4 regions of the Hylemonella sp. P2_B10 genome follow, and region 1 is predicted to be linked to each of the others. Evidence: predicted binding sites of a transcription regulator. Region 1 holds the regulator's gene; each other region holds the start of a gene.

Region 1 (3,448 bases):
GCGATCAGGTTTCGGCGGCAGGTTTAGCGCGTGCCGAGCCCTTGACGAGATCAAACTTGAACAGCCGGCATTCGATCGGCCCGTTCCACATCGGCACGCGGCGCGATTCCTTCAGCCGCATCTTGCTGGGCAGCTTCAGGTCCGGCGTCAGCATCCAGGCGGTCCAGCCGCTGTAGTTCTTTTTCCAGTGCGTGGCCAACTGGCCGAAGAACTCGCCGCCGTCTTCGGTGTAGGCGCTTTCGCGGGCGCGCGCGCCTGCCACCCCGCCGGCCTCGATGCGCTCGCCGTAGGGTGGGTTCAGCAGCATCAGCGCTGGGGCCTCGCACGGCGGCATGCGCTGCAAGGCGTCGCCGCCACGGAACTCGATGACATCGGCCACGCCGGCGCGCTCGGCATTGCGCTGCGCAAAGTCCACCATGCGGTGGGCCACGTCGCTGCCGAAGATGATGGGCTCCACATCATGCGGGCGCACCACCTCGGCGTCGGCGGCATCTTGCCGGATGGCCTCCCACACGTGCGCCTGGAACGGCAGGTACTTCTCGAACGCGAAGCGCCGGCGTGAGCCAGGCGCCACGCGGCAGGCAATCTGCGCTGCCTCGATAGCGATAGTGCCGCTGCCGCAGCAGGGGTCGTACAACGGCGTGAGGTCACCCTCGCCGTCGGCCCAGCCGCTGGCGGCAATCATGGCGGCGGCCAGCGTCTCTTTCAACGGCGCCTCACCCTTGTCTTCGCGCCAGCCGCGCTTGAACAGCGGCTCGCCCGAGGTGTCGATGTACAGCGACAGCGTGTCGGTGGTCAGGTGCGCGTAGATGCGCACGTCGGGCCAGGTGGTGTTGACGTCGGGCCGCACGCCGCCGGCCTTGGCGCGGAAGCGGTCGCACACCGCGTCCTTGATCTTCAAGGCGGCGAAATTCAGGCTGGTCAGCGGGCTGTGCTGGGCTGTCACCTCGACCTTGATGCTTTGCTTGGGCGTGAACCAGATCTCCCAGGCCACCTGGCTGGCGGCCTCGTAGAGGTCGTTCTCGTTGCGGTAGGGCGTGTGGGACAACTGCACCAGCACGCGCTGGGTAAGACGGCTGTGCAGATTCAACAGCAGGGCGTCACGCCAGGAAGCGTTCAGCGACACACCGCCGCGCCGCTTGTCCAGCGCCTCGGCGGGCAGGCCAGTGATGAAGCCGGCCTCGGCCAGCAGGTAGTCCTCGACGCCAGCGGCGCAAGGCAGAAACAATTGCAACTGGTTCACGGGGAGATCCCTTGGCGGCGCTTACAGCGCCTTGCGCAAGTTGGTAGGCGCTATGCGCAGGCTTTCGCGGTACTTGGCCACGGTGCGGCGCGCGCACTCGATGCCCTGCTCCTTCAGCATGTCGGACAGCTGGCTGTCGCTCAGCGGCTTCTTCGGGCTTTCGGCCGCCACAAATTGCTTGATCAGCGCGCGCACCGCAGTGCTGGAGGCATTGCCACCCGATTCGGTGCCCAGCGCCGAGCCGAAGAAGAACTTCAGCTCGAAGGTGCCGAACGGTGTGGCCATGTATTTGGCGGTGGTGACGCGGCTGATGGTGGATTCGTGCAGCCCCAACTCATCCGCGATCTCGCGCAACACCAGCGGGCGCATGGCCAGTTCGCCATGGGTGAAGAAGTTCTTCTGCCGTTCCACGATGGCGGTGCTGACGCGCAGGATGGTGTCGAAGCGCTGCTGGATGTTCTTGATGAACCAGCGCGCCTCCTGCAGGCGCTGCTGCAAGGCGGCGTAGTTGGAGGCTTCCCGGCCGCCGCCCTTGTGCTGCTTCAGGGCATTGGCATAGATGTCGTGCACGCGCAGCTTGGGCATCACGTCGGGGTTCAGCAGCACGCGAAAGCGCGCCTGCGCGCCATTGCTGATCTTGGTGACCAACACATCGGGCACCACCACGTTGCGCTCCACATCGATGAAGCGGCGGCCCGGCTTGGGCTCCAGGCGGGCGATCAGCGCGATGGCGTCGCGCACGGCGGCGTCGTTGCAACCGCACAGCTGCACCAGGCGCTTGACGTCGCGGCGCGCCAGCAGGTCGATGGGTTGCTCGCAGACGCGCAGGGCCAGCGCCACCGCCATGGCGGTGGGCACGTCCAGGCGAATGTTGCGCTGCATGGCGTGCAATTGCAGGCTCAGGCACTCGGCCAGGCTGCGCGCGCCCACGCCGGCCGGCTCCAGGTTGTGCAGCAGGCTCAAGGCCATGGTGAAGCTGTGCACCAGGTTTTCCACCTGTTCCTCGTCGCCACCGGCCAGGCCGCGTGCCAGGTCTTCCAGCGGGTCTTCCAGGTAGCCGTCGTCGTTCAGCGACTCGATCAGGAAGCGCAGCGCGGCACTGTCGGCCTCGCTCAGGCGCAGCGCCAAGGCCTGGCGGTGCAAATGTGTTTGCAGCGACTCCTGGCTGCGCGCCAGCTCACCGGCATCGGCGTCTTCGTCGCCGTTCAGGTTGTTGCCGTGGGCCTTGGCGTCGCCGCCCCACTCGCCGTCGTCGGGCGACATGTCCAGCGTGCCGTCGCCCTCCCAATCCTGGCCGTCGTCGGCGGTCAGCGGCGTCGCTTCGTCATTGGTCGTGGTGGAGGTGGAACTGTCGGTGTACTCTGTCGCGGCGCCGCTGGCGGCGAACTCGGCGTCGCGGTCGTCCTCACGCACGGGCGTGTCGACCTGGGCGATGCCGAAGTCGCTGCCCGGCGCCTCGTCATGCGCCAGCTCCAGGAAGGGGTTGTCGTCCAGCATCTGGTCGACTTCCTGGCTCAGCTCCAGCGTCGACAACTGCAGCAGCCTGATGGACTGCTGCAGCTGTGGCGTCAACGCCAGGTGCTGCGATATCTTGAGCGAGAGACCGGGTTTCATCACATTTTGAAGTGTTCGCCCAGATACACACGCCTGACATCGGCGTTGTCCACGATCTCGGAGGGTGTGCCCTGGGCCAGCACATGGCCGTCGCTGATGATGTAGGCGTGGTCGCAGATGCCCAGCGTCTCGCGCACATTGTGGTCGGTGATCAGCACGCCAATGCCGCGCCCCTTGAGGAAGCTGATGATGCGCTGGATCTCGATGACGGCGATCGGGTCGATGCCGGCAAACGGCTCGTCCAGCAAGATGAAACGCGGCTGCGTGGCCAGCGCACGGGCGATCTCCACGCGGCGGCGCTCGCCGCCGGACAGCGCCAGCGCCGGCGAATCGCGCAGGTGCTCCACCCGCAGTTCCTGCAGCAGGCTGGTCAAGCGGTGCTCGATCTCGGGCTTCTTCAATGGCTCGCCGGCCTCGTCGCGCTGCAGCTCCAGCACCGCGCGCACGTTGTCTTCCACATTGAGCTTGCGGAAGATAGAGGCCTCTTGCGGCAGGTAGCTCAGGCCCATGCGCGAACGCCGGTGTATGGGCATGTGCTCCACCGACTGGCCGTCGATGCGGATGTCGCCCGAGGTGGCACGCAGCAACCCC
Region 2 (3,448 bases), on a different contig from region 1:
CAAACCGTCAGCAAAATCCAACAGCTTGTGCAGCTTGCCTGCATGCTCGGTTGGACACAGGCGCTTCAAGGCGCTGAGATTGGCGCTGTCCATGGCCACGATCAGGTCGTAGTGGGCGAAGTCTTTTTCCGTGATTCGCCGTGAACGGGCCTTGCCTACCTTGTAACCGTGGCGTTCCAGGGTGGCCTTGGCGCGCGGATCGGCGGCCTGGCCGATGTGGTGGGCATGTGTGCCGGCCGAATCGAACGACAGTTGCCGCCAGCCCGCATCGCCCCCGGCTGGCAGCGACCGTGCCATGTGCTGGGCGACCATCTGCGCCATAGGCGAGCGGCAGATATTGCCCATGCACACCATCAATACCTTGGTCATGGGGGTGATTTTATGCGGTGGCAGAGGCCCGCCATGGTCTTCATGCGTCCTCGCAATCCCCTTGTGATTTCGGGATCGCCAAAAAAAAGTCCGCCGAAGCGGACTTTTTGTCTGTAAAAAGAACCGACAGTTCTGATTACGCGGATTTGCGACGGCGGATGCCGACCAGACCCAGCAGACCCAGACCGACCAGAGCCAGCGACTCGGGTTCCGGAACTTGGACGCTGTCACCGTTGAAGGTCACCGTGCCGTTGATGGCTTGGTCCGGGAAGCTCAGGAAGGCCGAGAAACCGGTCGTGAAACCGAAGTCAGCGCCATCGAACTTGGTGCCGGTGTTGAAAGCGGCTTGGGCCATGCCACCGGTCGCGTCCAGATAACCTTGACCGGTCAGGCTGCCGGGGGCAGAAGCGCCAAACAGCGACGAGCCACCGAAAGCAGCCAGGTTGTGACCACTCAGGACCAGCCACAGCGAGCCGTCTTGCGTGTTGGCGCTCGTCAGGTTGGTGCCGGCTGCAGTGTCGGGCGAGTAGTCAACGTAGACTTCAATGGTGCCGTTGGTGTAGTTCAGGCCGCCGTTGGGGGCGAAGCCGTAGTACTTGATGGTCAGTTCGCAACCGGGGCAGAAAAAGCCCACGTTCTGGCCGTTCAGCTGGGTGATGTAGCCGTAGCCGGACAGCGAGCCGTCGCCAGCCATGGTTTGGGTCACGTTGGCGCTGGTGCCAGTGAAGTCGCTGGCCGAATTCGGATCCCAGATGACGCCACCGACATTATTCAAAGCCGCGTGAGCGGAGGTGGCCATGGCCGCTGCTACAGCAACCCCGGCAAGCACTTTCTTAAACAACTTCATGATGAACTCCTTGAGGTTTGGAACACTGTAGAAGGACTGGTTTAGCCCCGTACGCAAGACAATAAGCAGAGACCGTGCCAGGTTTGGAGATGGTCTGTAAGCTGTTGATTTTTAACGATTTATTTTCAATGCCGAGAATTTATGGGATGGGGGCGGCAAGGGGCTGTAAATTTGTCCGACAGGCTTGGGTCTCAGCGGTAACGCCCAGGCGCCATGATGTCGTGCGGGTCCAGGTCCTTGCGCAGCCGGTCCTGGAAGGTCTTGGAGTCGCTTTGCAGGCTGACCAGCGTCTTCATGGTGTTCACGCCCACCCGGTAGGGGAACCAGCCCTTGGCTCGGCCGGTCTCGAACAGCTCTTTATAACAAGCGGCGGCGGCGGCTACCGCCTCGGGGCGTTGGCGCTCAAACACCAGCGGCACGGTGCTGTCGAACAGGCGGTCGCTCAGCGTGGTGAAGGTGATCAGCGGCTCGATGCCGTGCCGGGGGGTGATTTCCTTCACCATATTGACATAGGCGCGCACGTCCTTGGGCCGCATCGGCACCAGCGGGGCGTACCAGGTCAGGCCGCAGCCATCCTTGCCGGGGTTTTTCAGGTCGCCCTGCTGCCCGTTGGGGTTGCGCCAATAGGCCAGCGGCAGCGCGGTCTCGTTGGGTCGGCCAGCCACCAATTGCAGGGACTGGGCCAGGGTGCCGGTCATGCTGCCCAGGCGCTGACCCATGGCGCCGGGTATCCACCGGGCCAATTGGGACAGGGTCTGGGCACGGCCTGGCGTCAGGAACATCATGCGGCTGGCCATGCCGGACAGCGTGGCTTTCATTTCCTGTTGCGCGGCATTGACCAGGCGCCGGGTGCCGTACAGCGTGGCGAAGCCGGTCCACGGCTTGATCTGGTACTGGCGCCCCAGCTCGTCCAGCACCTCCTTGGGGATCATGCCGTCCGGCCCCAGCCGGTCGCCGGGGTAGGGGGCGGACATGCTCAACACGCGGTGCTGGTTCATCAAGTTGATGGCGCCCAGCGTGCCGGGCAGCTTGGTGATGATGGCGCGTATGCGCTCCACCGCCGGTTCCAGCAAGTCGTCGCTGTCCAGGCCGAAGAAGCACACCTTCACGCTTTCCGGGCGGCGCGACAGCGCGATGGACATGCGGGTCACGATGCCAAAGCCGCTCTGGGTGAACAGGCCGGTGAAGTACGGGCCTATGCCATATTTAAATAAGCGGGCCAGTTCCTCGCCACCGGCCTCGCTCAGCGCCGAGCGGTACAGCGATCCATCGGGCAGCACGGCCTCAATGTCGGTCACGGCGCCAAAATGGTCCACGTGGGGGGTGACGCCGTAGCCACGTTCCAGCGCATTGCTGAGCAGGCTGCAGGTTGGGCCGGCGCCGGTGACGGGGACCAGGAACGGATGGCCGCCGCGCTCCAGGAAGTCGGCCAGCATGCCCTGGGTCACGCCGGGCTCCAGTGTGACAACCCCCAGATCGGCGTCGAAGTGCAGGATCTTGCGCAACTGGCCGAGATCAACGATCACGCAGCCATCCCGCGCCGGCAGCGAGGTGCCGTAGCCCCAGTTCTGGCCGGTGCTGATGGGATAGACCGGCACCTGATGCCGGCTGGCGATGCGCATGACTTCAGGCAGGCAGGCACTGTCCACTATTCGCAACGCTGCGGGAATTTCGCGCTCTGCGCCGCCGGTGTCCACATGATAGGCGCGCTGGACCGCGTCCCCCTGCAGGACCTGCCCCTCACCCAGCAGGGTTTGCCACTCGCCAAGGGCTGCAATCAGGTTCATGGTGGTGCTCTCTTTTTCTACATGGCCATGCCAGCCGGAATCCGCCAATTTACACGACAGTGTGCAGACGGTGTGAATTTCTTCACGCGGAGGCGTGCAGACCGGGCCGCGTTTTCCGCTGGTTTCTCAGGCAAATGCGTTATATTCGCCATTGGCCCCAATGGTCGTCAGCTGCTTGTATATAAGGGATAAGAGATGAGAAATTCCAATGCCGCACCCATGATGATTGCTCGCTGGGTCGTTCTGGGTTGGCTGTTGGCGCTGGTTGCCGGTTGTGCCACGCAGTACCCCGCCGCACCCGCTGCTGCTGCCACGCCTGATTACAACTATGTGATTGGCCCAGGCGATGCGTTGAACATCATCGTGTGGCGCAATCCCGAGCTGTCGATGTCGGTGCCGGTGCGGCCGGACGGCAAGATGTCCACGCCGCTGGTGGAGGAGCTGG
Region 3 (3,448 bases), on a different contig from region 1:
GGCACCTGGGCAGCCTATGGCGCCAGCGGAGGCTCCGGCGTGGCGACGGTGACCGCCAAGCACCAGCTCAGCCGGCCCACCGCCTTGGCGGGTGAGACGTCTGCCGTCATCAACGCCGCGCCCAATGATGGTGAGGTGCCGGTCGCTGCCGTGGCTGCCATCAGCAATCCCACCAAGCTGCGCTGGGGCCGGCTGCAGTTGCTCAACAGCTTCGGCTCGGACCTGTTGAACCTGCCCATGCAGTTGGTGGCACAGTATTACAACGGCAGCGCCTTCACCACCAACACCGATGACAGCTGCACGGCGCTGGCCACCAACAATGTGGCTGTGGTCAATCCCCAGGGCGGCATTGCCTCGGCCAGCGCCGTCACCGTGGCTGCGGCCGGCGCGTTGACCGCGGGGCGCGGTACGGTGACGCTGAACAAGCCCAGCAGCGCGCTGACCGGGATTGGCAGCGTGGACGTGGTGCTGAACCTGGGCAGCAGCGGCACCACCACCATCTGCCCACCCACGCAGACGCCGTCCCTGGCGGGCACCACCTCGGCCGCGCTCGGTTTCCTGAGTACCAACACCTGCGCCGCCTCGTCAGCCAACAGCAGCAGCTTTGACCGCAACCCGGCCGCGCGCGCGACCTTCGGCACCTACAAGAGCCCGCTGATCTTCCTGCGTGAAAATTACTGACAAGCGGTGGCAAAACTCTGTAAGCAAGTGTCAATGCACAGCGCAGTTTCCGGACGGCGCGCTATGCTTGTCTTATCGTCCCTGCAGGGATGAATGGTCCAAGACGGAAGGAGGTTTCCATGCTTGCACGATTGAACAAACTTGCTTTGGTGCTGTCGCTGGTGGGGGCGGTCGGCGCGGCCCACGCGGGTACGGTGGTGGTGTCGCTGAATCATCCAGAGACATTCAAGGACGCCGTGGATGCCCCCGGCCCTTACCCCACAGCCAGCTTGCAGGAACTGACCCTCTACCTGCAGCGGCTGGGGCAGAAGTACCTGCCTGCCGATCAAACCTTGTCCATCGAGTTGCTCGATCTCGATCTGGTGGGCAAGTTGCAGCCCTCGCGCCGCACCGTCAGCGGCTGGATACGGGTGGCCCGCAGCCCGCTGGATTGGCCGCACGCCAGGCTGCGCTACACACTGGTGTCCAATGGGCAGGTGCTCAGGAGCGGTGAAGAGTCCATTTCTGACATGGCCTTTGTCAGCCATATCGGCATCTACGGCGCTGACCCGCTGCGCTACGAAAAGCACATGCTGAACGACTGGTTCCGCGCCCGCTTTGTCAGCGGGGTACCCGCCAAGTCCTGAGCAACAAAAAAGCCCCGCGTCCCGGGGCTTTTTTGTGAGTGACGGGGCCTCAGACAGGCTTGGCCGTCCTGCGCCGCAGCAAGCCTGCAGCAGCCAGGCCCAGGCCGATCAGCGCCAGGGAGCCGGGCTCGGGCACATCGACGCTGGCTTCTCCGTTCACGCCGCCAGTCCTGATCAACCGGGCGGCTTCGCACAGCGGATCGTCACCTGCCATGCACTCGCCATTGGTCGAGCCGGCAAAGGACAAGCCCATGGGGCCGCCCGCATTGGTCAGCGCGCCGGTGAAATCCAGGTCGAAAAAACGGCTCAGGTCGTTGGCTTCCCAGGTGAACTCGTTGCCGGCAATGAATTTGTTGAGGAACAGCGTGCTGTTCGAATTGTCGTAAGTGAACGGCGTGGTGAAGAGGCCATCGCCCGCCGTTGTGGTGATGCTGAACGTGGACAGGCTGCTTGTCGACGAGTTCCAAGCGCTGTCCCAGGTGAAGGTGCCGCTGGCGGTTGCGCCATCGCCAAAGGTGGCGTTCACGGTCCAGGTGACGGGTGATGCCTGTGCGGACAGAGCCGCAGCAGCCAAGGCGCAACTGGAAAGGAGTTTCTTGAAGACGGATTTCATGGTGTGCCCAACTTGCATTTGCTCGATACTAAGCAAATTTCGCGCCATGAGAGCTAACCTTATGATATATAAAGGTTAAATGGCAATTTGAGCAAACCTTCTGTTAAATTATCCGACACCCTGTGCCAAGGCTGATAATGGCCGCGGGGCGGCTGTGTCAACGGTCACTTTTGCAGTTGTTGGTTGAAAAAGGCGAAAAAGTCATCCGGCGGCAGCGGCCTGCTGAAATAGAAGCCCTGCACCTCATCGCAACCCCGCTCGCGCAGGAATTCCAGCTGCCCCTCGGTTTCCACCCCCTCGGCAATGGTCTGCATGTCCAGGCTGGCGGCCATGCCGATGATGGCGCCGACGATGGCCTTGTCTTCCGGGTCGTCGGTGATGTCGCGCACGAAGGACTGGTCGATTTTCAGCTTGTAGACCTGGAATTTTTTCAAATAGCTGAGCGACGAGTAGCCGGTGCCAAAGTCGTCAATGGACATGCGCACGCCGCGCTCATGCAGCTTGTTCATCACCGCAATGGCGCCCATCGGGTCGGTCATGGCCACGCCCTCGGTCAGCTCCAGCTCCAGCAGGTGCGGCGGCAATTGCTCCTCGGCCAGGATGCGCGCCACCAGTTCGGGCAAGTCGGCATGGCGAAACTGCACCGATGACAGGTTCACCGCCACCGTGATGGGCGGCATGCCGGCGTCCAGCCAGCTTTTCAGCTGGCGCACCGCGTTGCGCAGCACCCATTCGCCGATCGGCAGGATGACGCCGGTGGTTTCCGCGATGGGGATGAATTCGCCCGGCGACACCATGCCCAGTTCTGGGTGTTGCCAACGCAGCAACGCCTCGGCACCGACGACGCGGCCGGTCTTCAGCGACACCTGGGGCTGGAAGTGCAGCCGCAGTTGGTCGCGCTCCAGCGCCCGCCGCAGCGCGTTTTCCAACTGCAGCATGCGCGCGGACTGGGCCTGCATCTCGCCGGTGAAGAAGCGGTAGGCGTTGCGGCCGTCGCGCTTGGCGCGGTACATGGCGATGTCGGCGCAGCGGCACAGGGTGTCGAAGTCAGCGCCGTCGGCCGGGTACAGCGCCACGCCCATGGACGGCGTCACGGTGAGCTCGTGATGGCCGATCTGGAACGCCTGCGCCGTCAACTCCAGCACCTTGCCCGCCACGTGGGCCGCGCCTTGCGCGTCCGTGCCGGGCAGCACCAGGATGAATTCGTCGCCGCCCAGGCGCGAGACGGTGTCTTGCTCACGCACAGCGGTGCGCAGGCGGTTGGCCAGCGCCACCAGCAGCTCGTCGCCTACGCGGTGGCCCAGCGAGTCGTTGACGTTCTTGAAATGGTCCAGGTCCAGGAACAGCAGCGCCACCGGCTCACCGCTGCGCTGGGCAATGCTCAGCGCCATGTTGCCGCGCTCGGCCAGCAGCGCCCGGTTGGGCAGGCCGGTCAGCGTGTCGTAGTGGGCCAGCTGCTGGATGCGCGCCTCGGCCACCTGCTGCTCCATGATCTTCTGCTCCAGCGCCTGCACCGTGCGGCTGAGTT
Region 4 (3,448 bases), on a different contig from region 1:
GCGATGGCCGGGTTGATGGTGTATTTGGCGATGTAGCGCCTGGCGCGCGCGTTGTCGTTGCGCTCGTTGTCGCCGGGCAGCTTGCCGCGCTGCAGCTTCATCTTGTGCGCGGTCTGCCAGCAACGGATGATGACCTCGCCCACCCGGCCCATGGCCTGTGAGTCGGAGCTGAACATGCTGATGGCGCCCAAGTCGTGCAGGATGTCCTCGGCGGCGATGGTCTCCTTGCGGATGCGGCTTTCGGCAAAGGCCAGGTCCTCGGGGATGGAGGGGTCCAGGTGGTGGCACACCATCAGCATGTCCACATGCTCATCCAGCGTGTTCACCGTGTAGGGCATGGTGGGGTTGGTGGAGCTGGGCAGGAAGTTGGCCTCGCCCACCACGCGCAGGATGTCCGGCGCGTGGCCGCCGCCGGCCCCTTCGGTGTGGAAGGCGCACAGGCCGCGGCCCTTGGTGGCGGCGATGGTGTTTTCCACAAAGCCGGACTCGTTCAGCGTGTCGGAGTGGATGGCCACCTGCGTGTCGGTGGCATCGGCCACGTCCAGGCAGTTGCTGATGGCGGCTGGTGTGGTGCCCCAGTCCTCATGCAGCTTCAGGCCCATGGCACCGGCGTTGATCTGCTCGTGCAGCGCATCAGGCAGGGCAGCGTTGCCCTTGCCCAGGAAGCCCAGGTTCATGGGGAAGGCGTCAGCCGCCTGCAGCATGCGCTCCATGTGCCAGGCGCCGGGTGTGCAGGTGGTGGCCAGCGTGCCGGTGGCAGGGCCTGTGCCGCCGCCCAGCATGGTGGTGACGCCCGAGGCCAGCGCCTCTTCGATCTGCTGTGGGCAGATGAAGTGGATGTGCGAATCAATGCCGCCGGCGGTGACGATGTTGCCCTCGCAGCTGATGACCTCGGTGCCCGGGCCAATGACGATGTCCACGCCGGGCTGCGTGTCTGGGTTGCCGGCCTTGCCGATGGCCACGATGCGGCCGGCCTTCAAACCAATGTCGGCCTTGACGATGCCCCAGTGGTCCAATATCAGCGCGTTGGTCATCACCGTGTCCACTGCGCCTTGAAAGCGGGTGCGCTGGCTTTGCGCCATGCCGTCGCGAATGGTCTTGCCGCCGCCGAATTTCACCTCTTCGCCGTAGCCACCGGCGCGCAAGGTGTAGTCAGCCTCCACCTCGATCAGCAGCTCGGTGTCGGCCAGGCGTATGCGGTCGCCCACGGTGGGGCCGAACATTTCGGCGTAGGCGCGCCGTCCAATGTGGGCCATCAGGCTTCTCCTTGCGCGGCGGCTGTGGGTGAGGCGGTGCCGTTCAGCGGCCCCATGGTCAGGCCGCGAAAGCCGTAGACGGCACGCGCACCGGCGTAGTCGCACAGCTCCACCGTGCGCTGCTGGCCGGGCTCGAAGCGCACCGCCGTGCCGGAGGCGATGTTCAGCCGCATGCCTTGCGCTGCGGCGCGGTCAAAGCCCAAAGCGCCATTGGTTTCGGCAAAGTGGTAGTGCGAGCCCACCTGGATGGGCCGGTCGGCGGTATTGCGCACCACCAGGGTGACGGTGCGCCGGCCCGGGTTCAGCGGGTGGTCGGCACCGTCGGTGATCAGTTCGCCGGGGATCATGGGCGGGTTCCTTGTGCGGTGGCTTCTTGTACTTTTTTCAGAACATCTGCGCCAGCAGCGTGCCGCCCAGCAGCGCCACGGCCGCGCCGGCTGCGCGCGGCCACCCCACGCTGCGCCGGCGCATCAGCAGGCCCAGGCCCAGGCCCAGCGCATGCAACGCGCCGGTGGCCAGCAGCATGCCGGCCAGCGCCGGCACCGGGTTGCCGCCGATGGCGAATTCACCACCATGGGCCAGGCCGTGGAACAGCGCGAAGCCGCCCGCCAGCAGCGCGCCGGCCGCAGCCGGCAACTGCTGGCGCGTGGCCACCAGCAAGCCCAGCACAAGCAGCGAGGCGGCAATGGCCGGCTCCACGCCCGGCAGATTCACGCCGGCCAGCGCCGCCAAGGCGCCCAACAGCAGCATGGCCATGAAGGCCAGCGGCGCCAGCCACATCGCCCGGCCGCGCGCCGCCAGCGCGCTCCACAGGCCCACGGCCAGCATGGCGGCCAGGTGGTCTGGCCCGGTCAGCGGGTGCAGCAGGCCATCCAGGAAGCTGAAGCCGTGGTGGCTGCCGGCGTCTGCGCCGGGGTGGGCCAAGGCAGCCGTGCTGGCTGCCAGCACCAGGGCGGCGACGATCAGGGGGGTGGGGCGGATGGGCTTCATGGCGTAGCTTGGCTCCTGGGGTTTGTTATGGATGGGGGGTGATGCGCGTCTGGCCGCATTCACGCAATGGGCTGGTGGACGGTGACCAATTTGGTGCCATCGGGGAAGCTGGCCTCGACCTGGATGTCGGGCAGCATCTCGGGCACACCGTCCATCACGTCGGCACGGGTCAGCACCGTGCGGCCCTCGCTCATCAACTGGGCCACGGTCTTGCCGTCGCGCGCGCCCTCCATCACGGCGGCGCTGATCAGGGCCACCGACTCGGGGTAATTCAGCTTCAGCCCGCGGGCGCGGCGGCGCTCGGCCAGCAGCGCGGCGGTGAAGATCAGCAGCTTGTCTTTTTCGCGGGGGGTGAGTTCCATGGTGGGCGGGGTGTGGCTGTGCCGCCCATTGTGATGCAACTTGCGTGCCCGCTCAATGCGGGGTTGCCGTTGTGCCACTGCCATCCAGGGGTGCGATACTCTCGGCTCCAGCCAATTCTGGTGCCGGGGATAACGGGCAATGAACGACGAGAAAATCCAGGAGCTTGAAAAAATCGCGGTGTTCTCGCAGGTGCCGCACGCGCTGCTGGACCAGATCGCCCGCGACCTGGACGAGATCCAGGTGCCACCCGAGCACCTGCTGATACGCCAGGGCGACCAGCCCGATGCGCTGTACATCCTGAAGAGCGGCAAGCTTCGCGTGCACCTGGGCGACCTGGTGATACGCGAAATGGCCGCACCCACCATCATTGGTGAATTCGCGCTGCTGCTGGGCGAGCCGCGCACCGCCTCCATCACCACCATGGAGGCCTGCAGCCTGTACAAGCTGCCGGCCCAGGTGTTCAAGGACAAGCTGCTGGGCAACCTGGAAATCACGCTGGGCATCCTTAAATCGCTGGCCGGCCGGCTGATCCGGGAAGGCGAGAAAAACCAGCTGCTGATGCAGAACATCCTGCCCTACGAGATTGCCGAAGAGTTGCGCAACAAGGGCGAGGTGCAGGTGAAGACCTACAAGAAGGTCTCGGTGCTGTTCACCGACTTCAAAGGCTTCACCGCGCTGACCGAGACCATGACGCCCGAGCAGCTGATCCAGGAGCTGAACGACTGCTTCACCAACTTCGATGAGATCGTGGCCGGCTTCCGGCTGGAAAAGATCAAGACCATTGGCGACGCCTACATGTGCGCCGGCGGCATCCCGCACGCCAACAGCAGCAACCCGGT

The links. The regulator sigma-54, encoded in region 1, starts transcription at its own class of promoters, with help from an activator protein. The targets are predictions, from matches to a motif close to TGGCANGNAANCTGCTTT.
Region 2: AC1DX2_RS20615 (PEP-CTERM sorting domain-containing protein) is a predicted target of sigma-54. The motif match lies at 1,279-1,296, and genes of this name have one in related genera.
Region 3: AC1DX2_RS04610 (PEP-CTERM sorting domain-containing protein) is a predicted target of sigma-54. The motif match lies at 1,950-1,967, and genes of this name have one in related genera.
Region 4: AC1DX2_RS11875 (urease subunit gamma) is a predicted target of sigma-54. The motif match lies at 2,641-2,658, and genes of this name have one in related genera.

What each region holds. Positions count from the first base shown of each region.
Region 1 covers NZ_JBFUDE010000007.1:165,388-168,835, forward strand. Annotated here, with positions in the region: gene AC1DX2_RS25190 (THUMP domain-containing class I SAM-dependent RNA methyltransferase) at 5-1,243, opposite strand; gene AC1DX2_RS25195 (RNA polymerase factor sigma-54) at 1,265-2,857, opposite strand; gene lptB (LPS export ABC transporter ATP-binding protein) at 2,857-3,448, opposite strand, start outside.
Region 2 covers NZ_JBFUDE010000004.1:604,314-607,761, reverse strand. Annotated here, with positions in the region: gene AC1DX2_RS20620 (low molecular weight protein-tyrosine-phosphatase) at 1-369, opposite strand, end outside; gene AC1DX2_RS20615 (PEP-CTERM sorting domain-containing protein) at 506-1,168, opposite strand; gene AC1DX2_RS20610 (FAD-binding oxidoreductase) at 1,408-3,003, opposite strand; gene AC1DX2_RS20605 (XrtA/PEP-CTERM system exopolysaccharide export protein) at 3,226-3,448, shown strand, end outside.
Region 3 covers NZ_JBFUDE010000001.1:951,581-955,028, reverse strand. Annotated here, with positions in the region: gene AC1DX2_RS04620 (DUF6701 domain-containing protein) at 1-681, shown strand, start outside; gene AC1DX2_RS04615 (DUF3016 domain-containing protein) at 801-1,307, shown strand; gene AC1DX2_RS04610 (PEP-CTERM sorting domain-containing protein) at 1,357-1,920, opposite strand; gene AC1DX2_RS04605 (sensor domain-containing protein) at 2,085-3,448, opposite strand, start outside.
Region 4 covers NZ_JBFUDE010000002.1:878,377-881,824, reverse strand. Annotated here, with positions in the region: gene ureC (urease subunit alpha) at 1-1,256, opposite strand, end outside; gene AC1DX2_RS11885 (urease subunit beta) at 1,256-1,603, opposite strand; gene AC1DX2_RS11880 (HupE/UreJ family protein) at 1,641-2,246, opposite strand; gene AC1DX2_RS11875 (urease subunit gamma) at 2,306-2,608, opposite strand; gene AC1DX2_RS11870 (adenylate/guanylate cyclase domain-containing protein) at 2,748-3,448, shown strand, end outside.